DNA from 4 places in the Saccharospirillum sp. HFRX-2 genome. Region 2 is predicted to be linked to each of the others. Evidence: predicted binding sites of a transcription regulator. Region 2 holds the regulator's gene; each other region holds the start of a gene.

Region 1 (3,500 bases), on a different contig from region 2:
ATCGTCGTCAAAGTCGTCGAAGTTGTTATTGCCTGGTTGAGAACCGGTTTGCGGTGCTGGCTGACTGGGCGCCCGTTGCTGACCGCCACCAAAACCACCACCCTGGTTGGGCTGACCACCGAAGCCACCGGCGCTCTGCTGACCGCCACCGAAGCCGCCTTGAGGTTGCGACTGCGGCTGCGACTGGGGTTGCCCACCACCAAAACCACCGCCCTGATTCGACTGGCCACCACCAAAGTTACCGCCGCCGGAGCCGCCGCCTTCATTGCGACCACCGACAAACTGCATATCACGCGCGACGATTTCAGTGGAGTAACGGTCCTGACCGTTTTGATCCTGCCACTTGCGTGTTTGCAATCGACCTTCGATATAAACCAGAGAACCTTTGTGCAGATAGTTAGCCGCGGTTTCCGCCATGCGGCCGAAAATCACGATGCGGTGCCATTCGGTCTGATCCTGGCGATTGCCCTGGTCGTCCTGTGGACCCAGCTCATTGGTGGCCACATTCAGGTTAACCACCTGAGTGCCCGATGCTGTGGCGCGAACGTCCGGGTCCTGCCCCAGCCGTCCGAGAATGATGACTTTGTTTACCGTACCTTTAGCCATGATCGATATCCTGTTGGTTAAGCGCTTGATAGCAGCCGTCCAGGCCGCCTCTTACTTCTGAATTCTGTGTATCATCAGGGTGGACTGAGCCCTGGTCAATTGTGCCTTGCCGCTGATGTAGATTCACTCCCAGCCGCGGTGTTTGAGCCGCCTTCAATCGAGTTGCGCTCAGCCCACCACAACACCAGCATCCACAGCGCCATCAGCGTCACACCCAGCACCGCTATGCCGATCTGATCAAAGCGACTGAAGGCCCAACCACCCAGCGCGCCACCACAGGCCGCGCCCAGAAACTGGCCGGTGGAAAACAAACCCATAGCCGTGCCGCGCGCATCCGCCGGCGCGCGACGACTGAGCAGAGAAGGCAAGCTGGCTTCAATCAGATTAAAACCGACAAAGAACAACCAGGTCAGGCCGATGCTCAACACCAGCCAGCGGTTTACACCCAGCAGCAGTGTCGCTACCAGCACCAGTGCCGCCGCGAAGAGCAGCACCGGGACATGCAAACGGCGGCGTTCGGCAATCATGATCAGCGGTGCCATGGCAACAAAAGACAGCACCATCACCGGCGCATAAATCCAGCCCAGATGCGCATCGGCAACACCCTGACGCGTCAGCATCACCGGCAGACCGACAAACAAGGCGGTCATGGTCAGGTGCAGACAAAAGATGCCCAGACTGAGCGGCGTCAACTGCCGATCGCGCAGCACCGCCCCCAACTGACTGCCACGCCACTGGCGTTCGCGATGCACCGTTGGCGCCGGTGGTTGCGGCAACCACAGCAGGATCAACATGCTCAGCAACGCCAACGCAGCGGTCGCCCAAAACGGCCCGGCCAGACCAAAACCGCCCGCCAGCCAGGGGCCAACCATGACCGCCAAGACAAAGGAACCGCCAATAACCGCCCCGACAATGGCCATCGCCTTGGTGCGTTCGCCGTCGCGGGTGTAGTCAGCCAGCAAGGCCAGCACCACACTGGCAATGGCACCACTGCCCTGCAAGGCACGCCCGACAATCAACCAGAGTACATCATCCGCCAGCGCCGCCAGCACTGAACCGGCGAAGAACACCAGCAGTCCGGCCAGAATAACCGGCTTGCGACCGAAACGATCCGACAACATGCCTAAAGGAATTTGTAACAGCGCCTGAGTGACACCATAAATGCCCAGCGCCAGGCCCAGAGTCTGAGTGCTGGCACCGAGCAAATGCTGACCGTAGAGCGTCAGCACAGGCAGCACCATAAACAGCCCCAACATACGAGCGGCATAGAGTGTTCCCAGTCCGAAGAGCGCGCGTTTTTCCAGGGAATTGAAAGCCATGACGGGTCAGTCTACGTATCCAACCGAGTGCGAAGGCGCGCATCTTATCAGAAAAGATCGAACCGGTGGCGCCGCTTGGGTTCTGTACATACATACAGTACACTTTCGCTTTTGTGTCTGACCGCAGCTGTAACGCCAAGAGGAACAGATGGACAAAATTATCGTCCAGGGGGCTCGTACCCATAACCTGAAAAATATCGACGTGGAAATCCCGCGTGATCAACTGGTCGTGCTGACCGGTCTTTCCGGTTCCGGCAAGTCCTCACTGGCCTTTGATACGCTTTATGCCGAGGGCCAGCGGCGCTATGTCGAATCCTTGTCGACCTACGCCCGTCAGTTTCTGTCGATGATGGAAAAGCCCGATGTCGATCACATCGAAGGCTTGTCTCCGGCGATCTCCATCGAGCAGAAAACCACCAGTCACAACCCGCGTTCGACAGTCGGTACCACCACCGAAATCTACGATTATTTGCGTCTGCTTTACGCGCGCGTCGGCGAACCACGCTGTCCGCATCACGACGAGCCGCTGGCCGCTCAGACCATCAGCCAGATGGTCGATCAGGTGCTGGCGCAGCCGGAAGGTTCCAAGCTGATGATGCTGGCGCCGCTGATCGACGACCGCAAAGGCGAACACCTGCACGTCTTCAACGAACTGCGCAGCCAGGGTTTTGTGCGCGTGCGCGTCGACGGCACAGTGATGGATCTGGATGAAGTACCGGCGCTGGATAAAAAACGTAAGCACAGCATCGAAGCGGTGGTCGATCGCTTTAAAGTGCGTGACGACCTGAAACTGCGTTTAGCCGAATCCTTCGAAACCTGCCTGACTTTATCCGGCGGTACCGCCAAGGTGGTCTGGATGGACGGCGACGGCGACGACCTGCTGTTCTCCGACCGCTTCGCCTGTCCGGTTTGTGGCTACTCTATTGCCGAACTCGAACCGCGCATGTTCTCCTTCAACAATCCGGCCGGTGCCTGTGAACAGTGCGACGGCCTGGGCATGAAACACTATTTCGACGGCGGTAAAGTCGTGCGCGACCCGAGCCTGAAACTGGCCGAAGGCGCCATCTCCGGTTGGGACCGACGCGCGGTTTATTACTTCAGCCAGATACAGGCCTTGGGTGAGCATTACGGCGTCGACATCGACGTGGCTTTTAACAAGCTGCCGAAAAAATTCCAGAAGATCGTGCTTGAAGGCAGTGGCAATACCGAGATCGAATTTTCCTACGTAAACAGCCGCGGCGCAGTCTACAGTCGCCAACACACCTTCGAAGGTGTGATGCCCAATATGGAACGGCGCTATCGTGAAACCGATAGCCAGATGGTGCGCGAAGAGCTGTCTAAATTCCTCACCGAACAGGACTGCCCCGGCTGTCACGGTTCACGCCTGAAAGAAAGCGCGCGTCATGTGTTCGTTAACGGCATCAACCTGCCGGAAGTGACGCACATGGCCATCGGCGATGCGCTGAGCTATTTCGAGACGCTGAGCCTGACCGGTTCCAGAGCGCAGATCGCTGATAAAATTCTGCGCGAAATCGGCCAGCGGCTGAGCTTTCTGGTCAACGTCGGGCTCGACTA
Region 2 (3,500 bases):
GGGTTGCAAACAGGTGGCGGGACGAATCAATGGTCGGCCGCGCTGGCGCGCCCGGCCGGTACTGAAATCCGGCCTGACGAGCCGGACGATAAGGAATCAATATGAGTGACGCTGTCACCCTTTATACCGACGGCGCCTGCCGTGGTAATCCCGGTCCGGGTGGTTGGGGCGTGTTGATGCGCTCGGGCAAACACGAAAAATCACTGCATGGTGGCGAACGCGATACCACTAACAATCGTATGGAGCTGATGGCGGCCATCGCTGGTTTGGAATCTTTGAAGCGGCGTTGTCAGGTGGATCTGTACACCGATTCCCAATATGTGCGCAAAGGCATCACCGAGTGGATTCATGGCTGGAAACGCAATGGCTGGAAAACTGCCAGCAAGCAGCCGGTGAAGAATAAAGACCTGTGGCAGCGTTTGGATGAGCAGATCGGCAAGCACGAGGTGCAGTGGCATTGGGTAAAAGGCCACGCCGGTAATGAAGGGAACGAACGTGCCGATGCGCTGGCTAATCAGGGCGTCGACGACATTATTAAGCGAGGTTGATATGCGACAGATTGTACTGGATACGGAAACCACCGGTCTGAGCCCCAACAAGGGCGATCGCATCGTCGAAGTTGGGTGTGTCGAACTGGTCGGCCGTAAACATACTGGCCGACACTTTCACTACTACATCAACCCGGAGCGCGACATTCCCGAAGAAGTGATCGCCGTTCACGGCATTGATAATGAGAAGGTTAAGGACGCGCCTAAGTTTCGCGATATCGCTGACGACTTCTGGCAGTTTGTCGCGGGCGCTGAACTAGTCATCCACAACGCCTCCTTCGATATGGGCTTCCTGCAAATGGAATTTGATCGGTTGGCCGCCGAAGGTGACAGCCGTTTCGGTCGGTTGGACAGTCATTGCACCGTGCTCGATACGCTGATGCTGGCGCGTGAAAAACATCCGGGTGCCAAGGCTTCACTGGATGCGTTGTGCAAACGCTATGGTATCGATAACGGCCACCGTACACTGCACGGCGCTTTGCTTGACTCGGAGATTCTTGCTGACGTCTATTTGATGATGACCGGTGGCCAGACGGCACTGATTCTGGATGAAGAACCCCAGTCCAATAATGAAGAAGTGAGTTTTGATGCCAGTGCGGTGATGGCGGCTGGAGAGCGCTTGGTCGTTATTGAGCCGACGGCCGCAGAGCGCGAAGCGCATCTACAGATGCTGGCGATGATTGAGAAGAAATCCGGCACCGCGCCCCTGTGGAATAGCTCGAATGAGCCAGAGGCGCGACCGGAGTGATGCGTTTGCCGGGCGGTGCTTAGTGCAACGTCCGGCGAATAACGCCGACGTAGAGACCTTCGATGGCAAAGTCGTCCTGTTCCAGGTCGATCTTGATCGGATCAAAGTCGGTATTTTCCGGATAGAGCGTTACAATGCCGCCTTCGCGTTCATAGCGTTTGACGGTGACATCTTCACCGACTCGAGCAACAACGATATCGCCATTGCGGGCTTGATCGGTCTTGTGAACCGCGATTAGATCGTCTTCCAGTATGCCGATGTCTTTCATACTGAGCCCCTGCACCTGAAGCAAATAATCGGCTTTGGGGTTGAACAGACCGGAGGGAATTTCGACGAATTCCTCAATCTGTTCCTGGGCCAGAATAGGGGAGCCGGCAGCAACACGGCCGACGACGGGAATGCCCGCTTCGGCTTCGGATTCCGGCAGTCGGATACCGCGTGAGGCACCGGAGACCATCTCAATAGCCCCTTTACGGGCCAGGGCCTTGAGGTGTTCTTCCGCCGCATTGGGAGATTTAAAACCGAGCCGTTGGGCGATTTCTGCCCGGGTCGGTGGGTAGCCGGTGGCGCCAAGGTGCTCTTTAATGATATCCAGCACCTCTTGTTGACGAGCGGTCAGTTTCAGCATAGTGTCGCCCTGTTTTTTTATACAGTAGCTGTGATTATATACAGGCTACGCTCACTGTAAAGGACTCTAAAGGCTTGAAAAGTAGCAGTGAACTTTTCCCGGTGGCTTTGGCCAGTGCGGAATTCAAAGAAGGCGTCTACGAAGATGTCTATTCCCTGAAACCCAACAACAGCACCGACAAAACCGTCGAGATTGCACTGGTGCGTCTGCATCAGGAAAAAGTGACCAAGGCGTTGCCGCTATTGTTGGTTCACGATGCGTTCTACAACCACTGGCAATGGTTGGATTATGGCGTTGGCGGTACCGCTGGTGAGTTGGTACGTCAGGGTTACGATGTCTGGCTATTGGATTGGCGGGGCCATGGTTTGTCATCGCGCAACCAACGACCGCAAACCAATACGCTGGACATTATGGCTGAGTATGATCTGCCGTCCGTGTTCGCGTTTATTGAAGAACGCTGTGGCCACAAACCAGCCGTTGTTGCTCGCGGCATGGGTTGTGAGTTGATCAGCCGAACTCTGGCCTACGGTGAGACGCTGCCGGAGCTATTGTTCGTTAATTCCCACCAGTTACCGCCACGTCGCCTTTATTGGTTACCCGGCGCCAAGCTGATTCAGCGCATTCGTCTGCTTAAAAGCGCCTGGGTGAAAGGGCCGGGCGAAGAAATGGAAGTGCGGCAACTGTTTCGTCAATTGCTGAAAAAAGGGGGTTGGTTTGGTGGTTGGAAGACCACTGGCGGCCAGGCTATTCGTCCATCGCTGGATGCCCATCAGGACGTCACGCGTTGGGTATTTGAGCCGGGTCGTACTCCCTCCTGGTTAAAGCGCATGCGAGTGGCAGAAGATCATCGCAGCGAAGCCCGGGTGGTCGATTTTGATTGGGCGGCCTTGCTGCCCAAGGCGTCGGAGCCGGCCTGAAGCCAGTGTTCGAGTAATAAAAAAGGGTAGCCATAGTAGCTACCCTTTTTTGTGCCAGCGGGTTTTAGCCGGCTTTTATATTGGTGACATTCTTGCTGATGCGACGCGGCAATGCGTCTTTTAGTTTGTCGCGCATCGACAGCAGTAATTGCTCTGTTGTTGACCAGCTGATGCAAGCATCGGTCACCGATACGCCCGGTTTCAGGTCGGCCAGGTTCTCAGGGATTTTCTGATTGCCGGCTTCCAGATTGCTCTCAATCATCAGACCGATAATGGACTGGTTACCTTCCAGTATTTGGTTGGTGATGTTGTCAGCCACTAGCGGTTGCAGGTTGTGGTCTTTATTGGAGTTGGCGTGCGAACAATCGACCATGATGTTGGTGGGCACTCCGGCCTGACGCAGGCTTTCTTCACACAGCGAGACGCTGACTGAATCGTAGTTGGGTTTGCCATTGCCACCGCGCAACACCACATGACCGTAGCGATTACCGCGGGTATGGATAATCGCTACCTGGCCTTCGTGGTTGATACCCAGAAAGCGGTGCGGTGACGACACTGAATTCAGTGCATTAATAGCGACGTCCAGGCTGCCATCGGTACCGTTCTTAAAACCGACCGCAGAGGACAGGCCGCTGGCCATTTCGCGGTGAGTCTGGCTT
Region 3 (3,500 bases), on a different contig from region 2:
ACAACGCCATCGGCATACATTTTGCGATAGCACTCTGCAGCGGCATGATTTGTAGCAATGGAGATCGGTATGAGCCTCAGCCTGCAAGGCCTGGAACGCTACCAGGCGCACCAGCAACTCAGTCATCTGGACACCCCGAACAAGGCGGCTGAAGCAGGTAAGACAGCGGAAAACACATCCAGCGACGAGTTGGCCGATGACGATGTATCGTTCAGCGACGGCATCATCATTATGGAGTGGATTGCCGGTAACAGCCCCAACCTGTCCGTTACCAGCGGCAATGAAGCGGCCAATCTTAGCCGGCTGTCCGAGCGGCTGCTGCGCTATGACCTGATTTCCGTGCCCGAAGCCGGACGGCTGATGAGTCTGGCCGCACCGGCAGAACAAAAAACCACACAACCAACCGTGCTCACCGAGCAGATTCTGCATAGAGTCGAGAACAGCGAAACCCGCTCCGAACGCCAGCAATGGCAAAAACTGGGTCGGTTAGTCAGCACGCTCAGCGCAGCCCAACAAATGCAGTAAGCGGTTTTTTAACCACTTCAGAACGCTGAAACAGCCCATCCAACGAATACGTCCAAGCCGAGTATGGCGCTGTTTGCGCAGCGCTTTACAAAACAACACGAAGCGAAATTTAGCGACCGGTGAAATCCACTGCTAGATTTTAAAACGCTGTTTACTCGGACGTATTCACGCCATGATAAAGAAAGAAAACATTCTCGAATCGGCACGCAATGTCTTATCCCAACAAGGCATCACCAAACTATCGCTGCGCAAAATCGCTGCGGAAACCGGTTGCGCGGCGCCCTCTATTTATTATTACTTCCGCAATAAGCAGGAAATTGTGGCTGGACTGTGGGAAGCCATAGCGCCCGACCTGTTGCGACAACTCAGCAACCCGGCCAGCTATGATACGGCTTACAGTGACTTCTGGTTGCAACGCCCGGACGACTTCAAGCTGTTTATAACCCAGGCTGAGTACTACCCCTACGTGTCTCAGACAGCGGCTTATCAGCGACTGCGTTCATTGCTCGGCGAGCGGCTCCCTGAGCTCAATGGACGACTGATGGACCGCATCTACACCACCACTGGTCAAACCTTCGAACAAGGCTAATTGCTGGTTCAATGCCTGGTCGGTAAAACGCACGCCCAAACCCAGCAGACGGACCGGCTCATCCCGACGCTGCCAGGCTTCGCTCAGCAGCGTCCGGAAAGACGCCACGGTGACCGGCATAGCGCGCTCCACCGTGGTTTTCTGGAACGACCGGAAGCGCATTTTCAGGAACACCCGGCCGATGCCGCCGCGCTGCGACCGCTTGGCCAGGCGTCCCTGCAATTCGTCAAACAAGACCACCAGCTGTTGCTGGCAGCTTGCTTCATCGGGTAAATCGGTTGGATAGGTGTGTTCGACACTGAGCGACTTGGCATAACGTTCGGTACGCACCGGCCGCTCATCCTCACCACGCGCCAGCTGATAGAGGCGCGGCCCGAAACGACCAAAGCGATCCACCAGCGTCATCAACGAAGCCTGTTGCAGATCACCACAGGTTCGAAACCCCAACTGATGCATGCGTTCAGCGGTTTTCTGTCCAACCCCAAACAATCGCTCAACCGGCAGCGCCTGTACAAACTCAGCGACCCTATCCGGGGTGATAACACAGAGACCGTCGGGCTTGTTCCAGTCCGAAGCGATCTTAGCCAGATACTTGTTAGGGGCGACACCCGCGGAGACGGTAATGCCCAGTTCGCGCTTGATTTCAGCACGCAGGTGTTCGGCCAGACGAGTCGCACTGCCAGCAAAGGCCGAGCTCTCCGATACATCCAGAAAAGCTTCGTCGAGCGACAAGGGTTCGATCTGGTCGGTATAGCGCATGAAAATGGCGCGCATCTGGTGGGAAACAGAGCGGTAAACGTCGAAACGCGATGGTTGGATGATTAACCCGGGACACAAAGACCGTGCCCGCGCCGTCGGCATTGCCGAGCGAACACCAAAGGCCCGGGCTTCATAGTTGCAGGTCGACAGCACGCCTCTGGGTCCCTGCCCGCCCACGGCCACAGGCTGGCCGCGCAACTCGGGAAAATCACGCATTTCCAGCGCCGCATAATAACAATCGCAATCGATGTGGATAATCTTCCGCAACGCCAAAACCGTCGCCTCACTGCCGCTTTACCCGCCGGCACAATATACTGTATATAATCACAGCATTCCAGCGACAGCGGACGGTCAAAACCACGCATAAAGCCCCGTCCGCAGTGAATACGGACGAGAAAGGGGGTCGAAGAAGTTACTGGAGGGGTATAGCAGAAGAGACTCGGAGCAACAGTCGAAAGTGTTGGCCTTCCCGGCCGGATCCCTGCTCTATCTATGGATATCACTTCCCTGTGAAGGCGCCAGACTCCCTTCAGCGCTCAATGATATTCTGCAATGGCTCAGGGTGATGGTACAGTCACAAAGGTAGCCAAAATAACGACAAAAAACGCCATGTTTGTAGCTCAAGCGTCAGCCACTGAAGTTTTCCAGATGCCGGTTGGAGGCCCACCTGACTACAATGTCCTGGAAGAGGGACTGGCTGTGCAAATCGGTCAGAATTTGCGCACGGTACGCAGTTATCTGGGGTTGGGTCAGCGTGACCTAAGCGAACGGATACAGGTATCGCTCAGTCAGTACCGCAAATACGAAGCCGGACAAGACTTCCCCCGACTGCACTCAGCCCTGCTGTGGTCACTGGAAACCGGAATACCGACACACTGGCTGTTTTATGGCACGCGCTATCAGCAATGGTTGAAGTTGCCATTCAAACCCGCCTGGATTCCGGTGCTCTATTTCGTGAATCGCGCCCCGGACTGGGCACTGGAGGCGTTGAATTCGGTGCTGAAAGGCTTGTTGCACGAATACGATGCAACCGACAATCCTTTCGCAAGCCTGGCGGAGTTACGCAGCAGTCTCAGCCATCAGCTGTTACGTGATCCTTATTACCGAGCCATAGCGGAAAAGTTGCGTGACTTCCGCCTTGCCAGGGGTACCTCGCAAGAAGAAGTTGCCCGATTGATGGGCGTGTCGATGGCGGCTTATCGTAAATACGAAACACCCGAACTGTGCCCGCACTACAGCATCAATCTGATCATGCGCTTCTGGATGGCAACCGGTACCAGCCCGCTGGAACTATCAACGGAAACACCGGTATACCTTTATCGGCACATTCAAAATAATAATTTTGCGGTGTTATTGCCCTGGCTAGAGCGCTTGGATGAGGCGGCTTTGGCCCAGGTCAACGAGGTGTCCCGGGCCTTGGCAGGATCGACTTGAACTCAGGCGTTCAACCCAAACCAACGTTGTTTTTCTGCAATACCTGTTCGGCCCGATAGCTGGAACGGACAAAGGCGCCAGAGACGACTTCCAGGAAGCCGCGCTCCAATCCCCATTGACGGTATTTCTGAAACTCTTCCGGCGTGACATAACGCTCCACCGGCAAGTGGTTCAGTGAGGGTTGCAGATACTG
Region 4 (3,500 bases), on a different contig from region 2:
TTTTTCGGGTCAAGTCTAGTACAAAAATTATCCGCAATAAGAAAGATTACTGATCAATTTTTATACTTTTCGAGTCCAGGTTTCCTTCAAACCGATGGTCTTGTTAAACACCAGTTTGCCGTTGCCGCCGTCATAGCGGTCGAGCACAAAATACCCTTCGCGCTCAAACTGGAAGGCAGCTTCCGGTGCGGCCTGCGCCAGGCTGGGCTCGACCACACAGTTACTGAGTGTCGCCAGAGATTCAGCGTTGATGTACTGCATAAAATCATCACCACCACGATCCGGGGTTTCGTGATCGAACAATCGGTCATAGAGACGCACTTCCGCCGGCAAACCTTCGCTCGCCGATACCCAGTGAATCACCCCGCGTGGACGCACACCTTCGGGTGCATCGGCGCCGACGGTGCCTTCAACAGCCGTGGCGCGAATCTCAATAATTTCGCCGCTGGCGTCCTTGATCACTTCGTCGGCCTGAATGATGTAGGCGTTGCGCAAACGCACCCACTCACCCAAAACCAGTCGCTTGAATTTCTTCCGTGACAGGCTGGAATCTTCATTGAAGTCGGAGCGGTCGATATAGATTTCGCGGGTGAACGGCAGCTCGCGTTCACCCAGGTCGCTGCGATTTGGATGCCCTGCCGCGGTGAACACTTCGCGGTGATTATCCGGCAAATTGCTCAGCACCACCTTCAACGGATTCAACACCGCCATGGCCCGCGGCGCGTTATCGTTCAGGTCTTCACGAATGGCATGGTCGAGCATACCCAAGTCCACCACGCCACCGGCGCGGCTGGTGCCGACCATATCGGCAAAGTGACGCAGCGCCGCTGGGGTAATACCGCGCCGGCGCATACCACTGATGGTCGGCATACGCGGGTCGTCCCAACCATCGACCACAGCTTCATCTACCAAACGCTTCAACTTGCGCTTGGAAGTCACGGTGTAGTTCACATTCAGCCGCGCAAATTCGTACTGATGCGGTACCGCCGGCACCGGCAGTTTTTCGATAAACCAGTCATAAAGCGGACGGTGATCTTCGAATTCCAGCGTACAGATTGAGTGCGTCACGCCTTCCAGCGCATCGGACTGACCATGGGCAAAATCGTAGCTCGGATAGATGCACCACTTGTTGCCGGTCTGGTGATGTTCCTTGCGACGGATGCGATACAACACCGGATCGCGCAGATTCATATTCGGTGCCGCCATATCGATTTTGGCGCGCAATGATTTGGCTCCGTCATCGAACTCACCGTTTTTCATGCGCGCAAACAGATCGAGGTTTTCCTCGACGCTGCGCTCACGATAAGGACTGTTGCGACCCGGCTCAGTTAAAGTGCCGCGGTATTCGCGCGCTTCTTCGCCGCTGAGATCACAGACGTAGGCGTCGCCGTTTTTAATCAGCTCGACCGCCCAGTCGTACAACTGATCAAAATAATCGGAGGTGTATTTTTCTTTACCCACCCACTCAAAACCGAGCCAGTTAATATCGGCTTTGATCGAGTCGATGTATTCCTGCTCTTCTTTTTCCGGATTGGTGTCGTCAAACCGCAAATTGCAGACGCCGCCAAATTGCTCGGCCAGACCGAAATTGACGCAGATGGATTTGGCATGACCAATGTGTAGATAGCCATTGGGCTCTGGCGGAAAGCGGGTCACGATCTTGTCGTGCTTACCACTTTTCAGGTCGTCTTCGATCAGGGTGGCGAGAAAGTTGGACGGCTTGTCACTCATCAGAATGCGGACTCCGGAAATCGCTCGGCAGGAGAATGGGGTTTGCCAAAGCGGCGATTATACCGGTTTGGGCCGCGCTGAGTAGGGGCCGCGCCTTGCGCTGGACGGCACGAGCCAATACTGTATATACATCCATATCTCAACACTGATTGCCATGCGCTTATTTATCGCCGAAAAACCCAGCCTCGGGCGCGCCATTGCCGCCGCCCTGCCCGGTCAACAGCAACGCCAGGACGGCTGCGTCACCGTCGGCGATACGGTGGTGACCTGGTGCATCGGCCACTTGCTGGAGCAGGCAGAGCCCGACGCTTACGACCCGGCGTTCAAGCAATGGTCATTCAACACCCTGCCCATTTTGCCCGACCAGTGGCAATACCAGGCCAAACGCCAGACCGCCAAGCAGCTTGCGGTGGTGCGCAAACTGGTCAAACAGGCGGATCAACTGATTCACGCCGGCGATCCGGACCGAGAAGGTCAGCTCTTAGTCGATGAAGTGCTGCACTATTTAAAGGTGCCCAAAGCCAAGCTCGACAGCACCCAGCGTTGCCTGATCAACGATTTGAACCCAAGCGCGGTGAAACGTGCATTGGATAAACTGCAACCCAACCGCGACTTCCAATCTTTATCCGTCTCAGCTCTGGCACGGGCACGCGCCGACTGGCTGTATGGCATCAACCTGACCCGGGCAGTCACGCTTGGCGGCCGTAACGCGGGTTATCAGGGCGTGCTCTCCATCGGCCGGGTGCAGACGCCGGTACTGGGTTTGGTGGTTGATCGCGATCGCGCCATCGACGCCTTTACCAGCCGACCCTATTACGAAGTCTGGTCGCAACTAACAACCCAAGCCGGCGAAGGTTTTGCTGCTCAATGGCAACCGAGCGAGGCCTGCGAAGCCTGGCTGGATGATGATGGCCGTAACCTGTCGCGACCGCTGGCTGAGCACGTCGTGAAAACCGTTCAGGGGCAGGATGGCGACATCACCCTGGCCAGCGCAAACACCAGCAATCAGCACGCGCCCTTACCGCCGAGCCTGTCGAATTTGCAGATGGAAGCCAACAAGGTGTTTGGTTTCAGCGCGCAAAAAGTGCTCGATCTGGCGCAGAGTCTGTACGAAAAACACCAGGCCATTACCTACCCGCGCTCGGACTGTCGTTATCTGCCCAGCGAACATCATGCCGAGGCCGCCCAGGTCACCAGCGCCATTCGTGCCAGCCTGAAGGTGTTGAACGACAACCGCCTCGACGCCGCCTGGCCGCAACTGAACCTCAGCCAGAAAAGCCGTACCTGGAACGACGCCAAGGTCGGCGCACACCACGCCATCATTCCCACCGGAAAAACTGTGACCCGGCTCAGTGAAGACGAGGCGAAAATTTATTATCTGGTCAGCCGCGCTTATCTGGCGCAGTTCCTGCCAGCCTGGCAACGCCGCGAACAAAAAATCGAAGCACGGCTGGCCGGTGGACTGTTTCGCGCCCAGGCCAAACAAACACTGGTTGCGGGTTGGAAAGCGCTCTTTCCCAGCAAACAAGACGAAGCCGAGACGGTTTTGCCCTCTGTGAAGGAAGGCGACCAGGTGCACTGTGCAAACGCCGAGATCCGCGAAAAAGCAACGCAACCACCCAAGCCTTTTACCGAAGCCACCTTACTGGCGGCCATGACCGGCATCAGCCGTTTTGTCGCCGACACGGAGCTGAAAAAGGTACTCAAAGAAACCGACGGTCTGGGCACCGAAGCCACCCGCGCCAGTATTCTGGAAGTGCTGTTCAAGC

Evidence for each region. The regulator LexA, encoded in region 2, represses DNA repair genes until DNA is damaged. The targets are predictions, from matches to a motif close to TACTGTNTANNTANACAGTA.
Region 1: a site for LexA is predicted at 2,006-2,025, ahead of uvrA (excinuclease ABC subunit UvrA). Genes of this name have one in related genera too.
Region 3: a site for LexA is predicted at 2,186-2,205, ahead of dinB (DNA polymerase IV). Genes of this name have one in related genera too.
Region 4: a site for LexA is predicted at 1,850-1,869, ahead of ABMA60_RS16835 (DNA topoisomerase III). Genes of this name have one in related genera too.

Annotation. Positions count from the first base shown of each region.
Region 1 covers NZ_JBEBMU010000007.1:47,259-50,758, forward strand. Annotated here, with positions in the region: gene ABMA60_RS14345 (single-stranded DNA-binding protein) at 1-606, opposite strand, end outside; gene ABMA60_RS14350 (MFS transporter) at 702-1,925, opposite strand; gene uvrA (excinuclease ABC subunit UvrA) at 2,074-3,500, shown strand, end outside.
Region 2 covers NZ_JBEBMU010000006.1:13,738-17,237, reverse strand. Annotated here, with positions in the region: gene ABMA60_RS12905 (class I SAM-dependent methyltransferase) at 1-109, shown strand, start outside; gene rnhA (ribonuclease HI) at 102-548, shown strand; gene dnaQ (DNA polymerase III subunit epsilon) at 550-1,296, shown strand; gene lexA (transcriptional repressor LexA) at 1,316-1,924, opposite strand; gene ABMA60_RS12885 (alpha/beta hydrolase) at 1,999-2,841, shown strand; gene ABMA60_RS12880 (3-deoxy-7-phosphoheptulonate synthase) at 2,906-3,500, opposite strand, start outside.
Region 3 covers NZ_JBEBMU010000007.1:83,067-86,566, forward strand. Annotated here, with positions in the region: gene ABMA60_RS14505 (hypothetical protein) at 70-525, shown strand; gene ABMA60_RS14510 (TetR/AcrR family transcriptional regulator) at 698-1,114, shown strand; gene dinB (DNA polymerase IV) at 1,025-2,140, opposite strand; gene ABMA60_RS14520 (helix-turn-helix domain-containing protein) at 2,573-3,307, shown strand; gene lipA (lipoyl synthase) at 3,318-3,500, opposite strand, start outside.
Region 4 covers NZ_JBEBMU010000010.1:77,854-81,353, forward strand. Annotated here, with positions in the region: gene ABMA60_RS16830 (glutamine--tRNA ligase/YqeY domain fusion protein) at 61-1,731, opposite strand; gene ABMA60_RS16835 (DNA topoisomerase III) at 1,886-3,500, shown strand, end outside.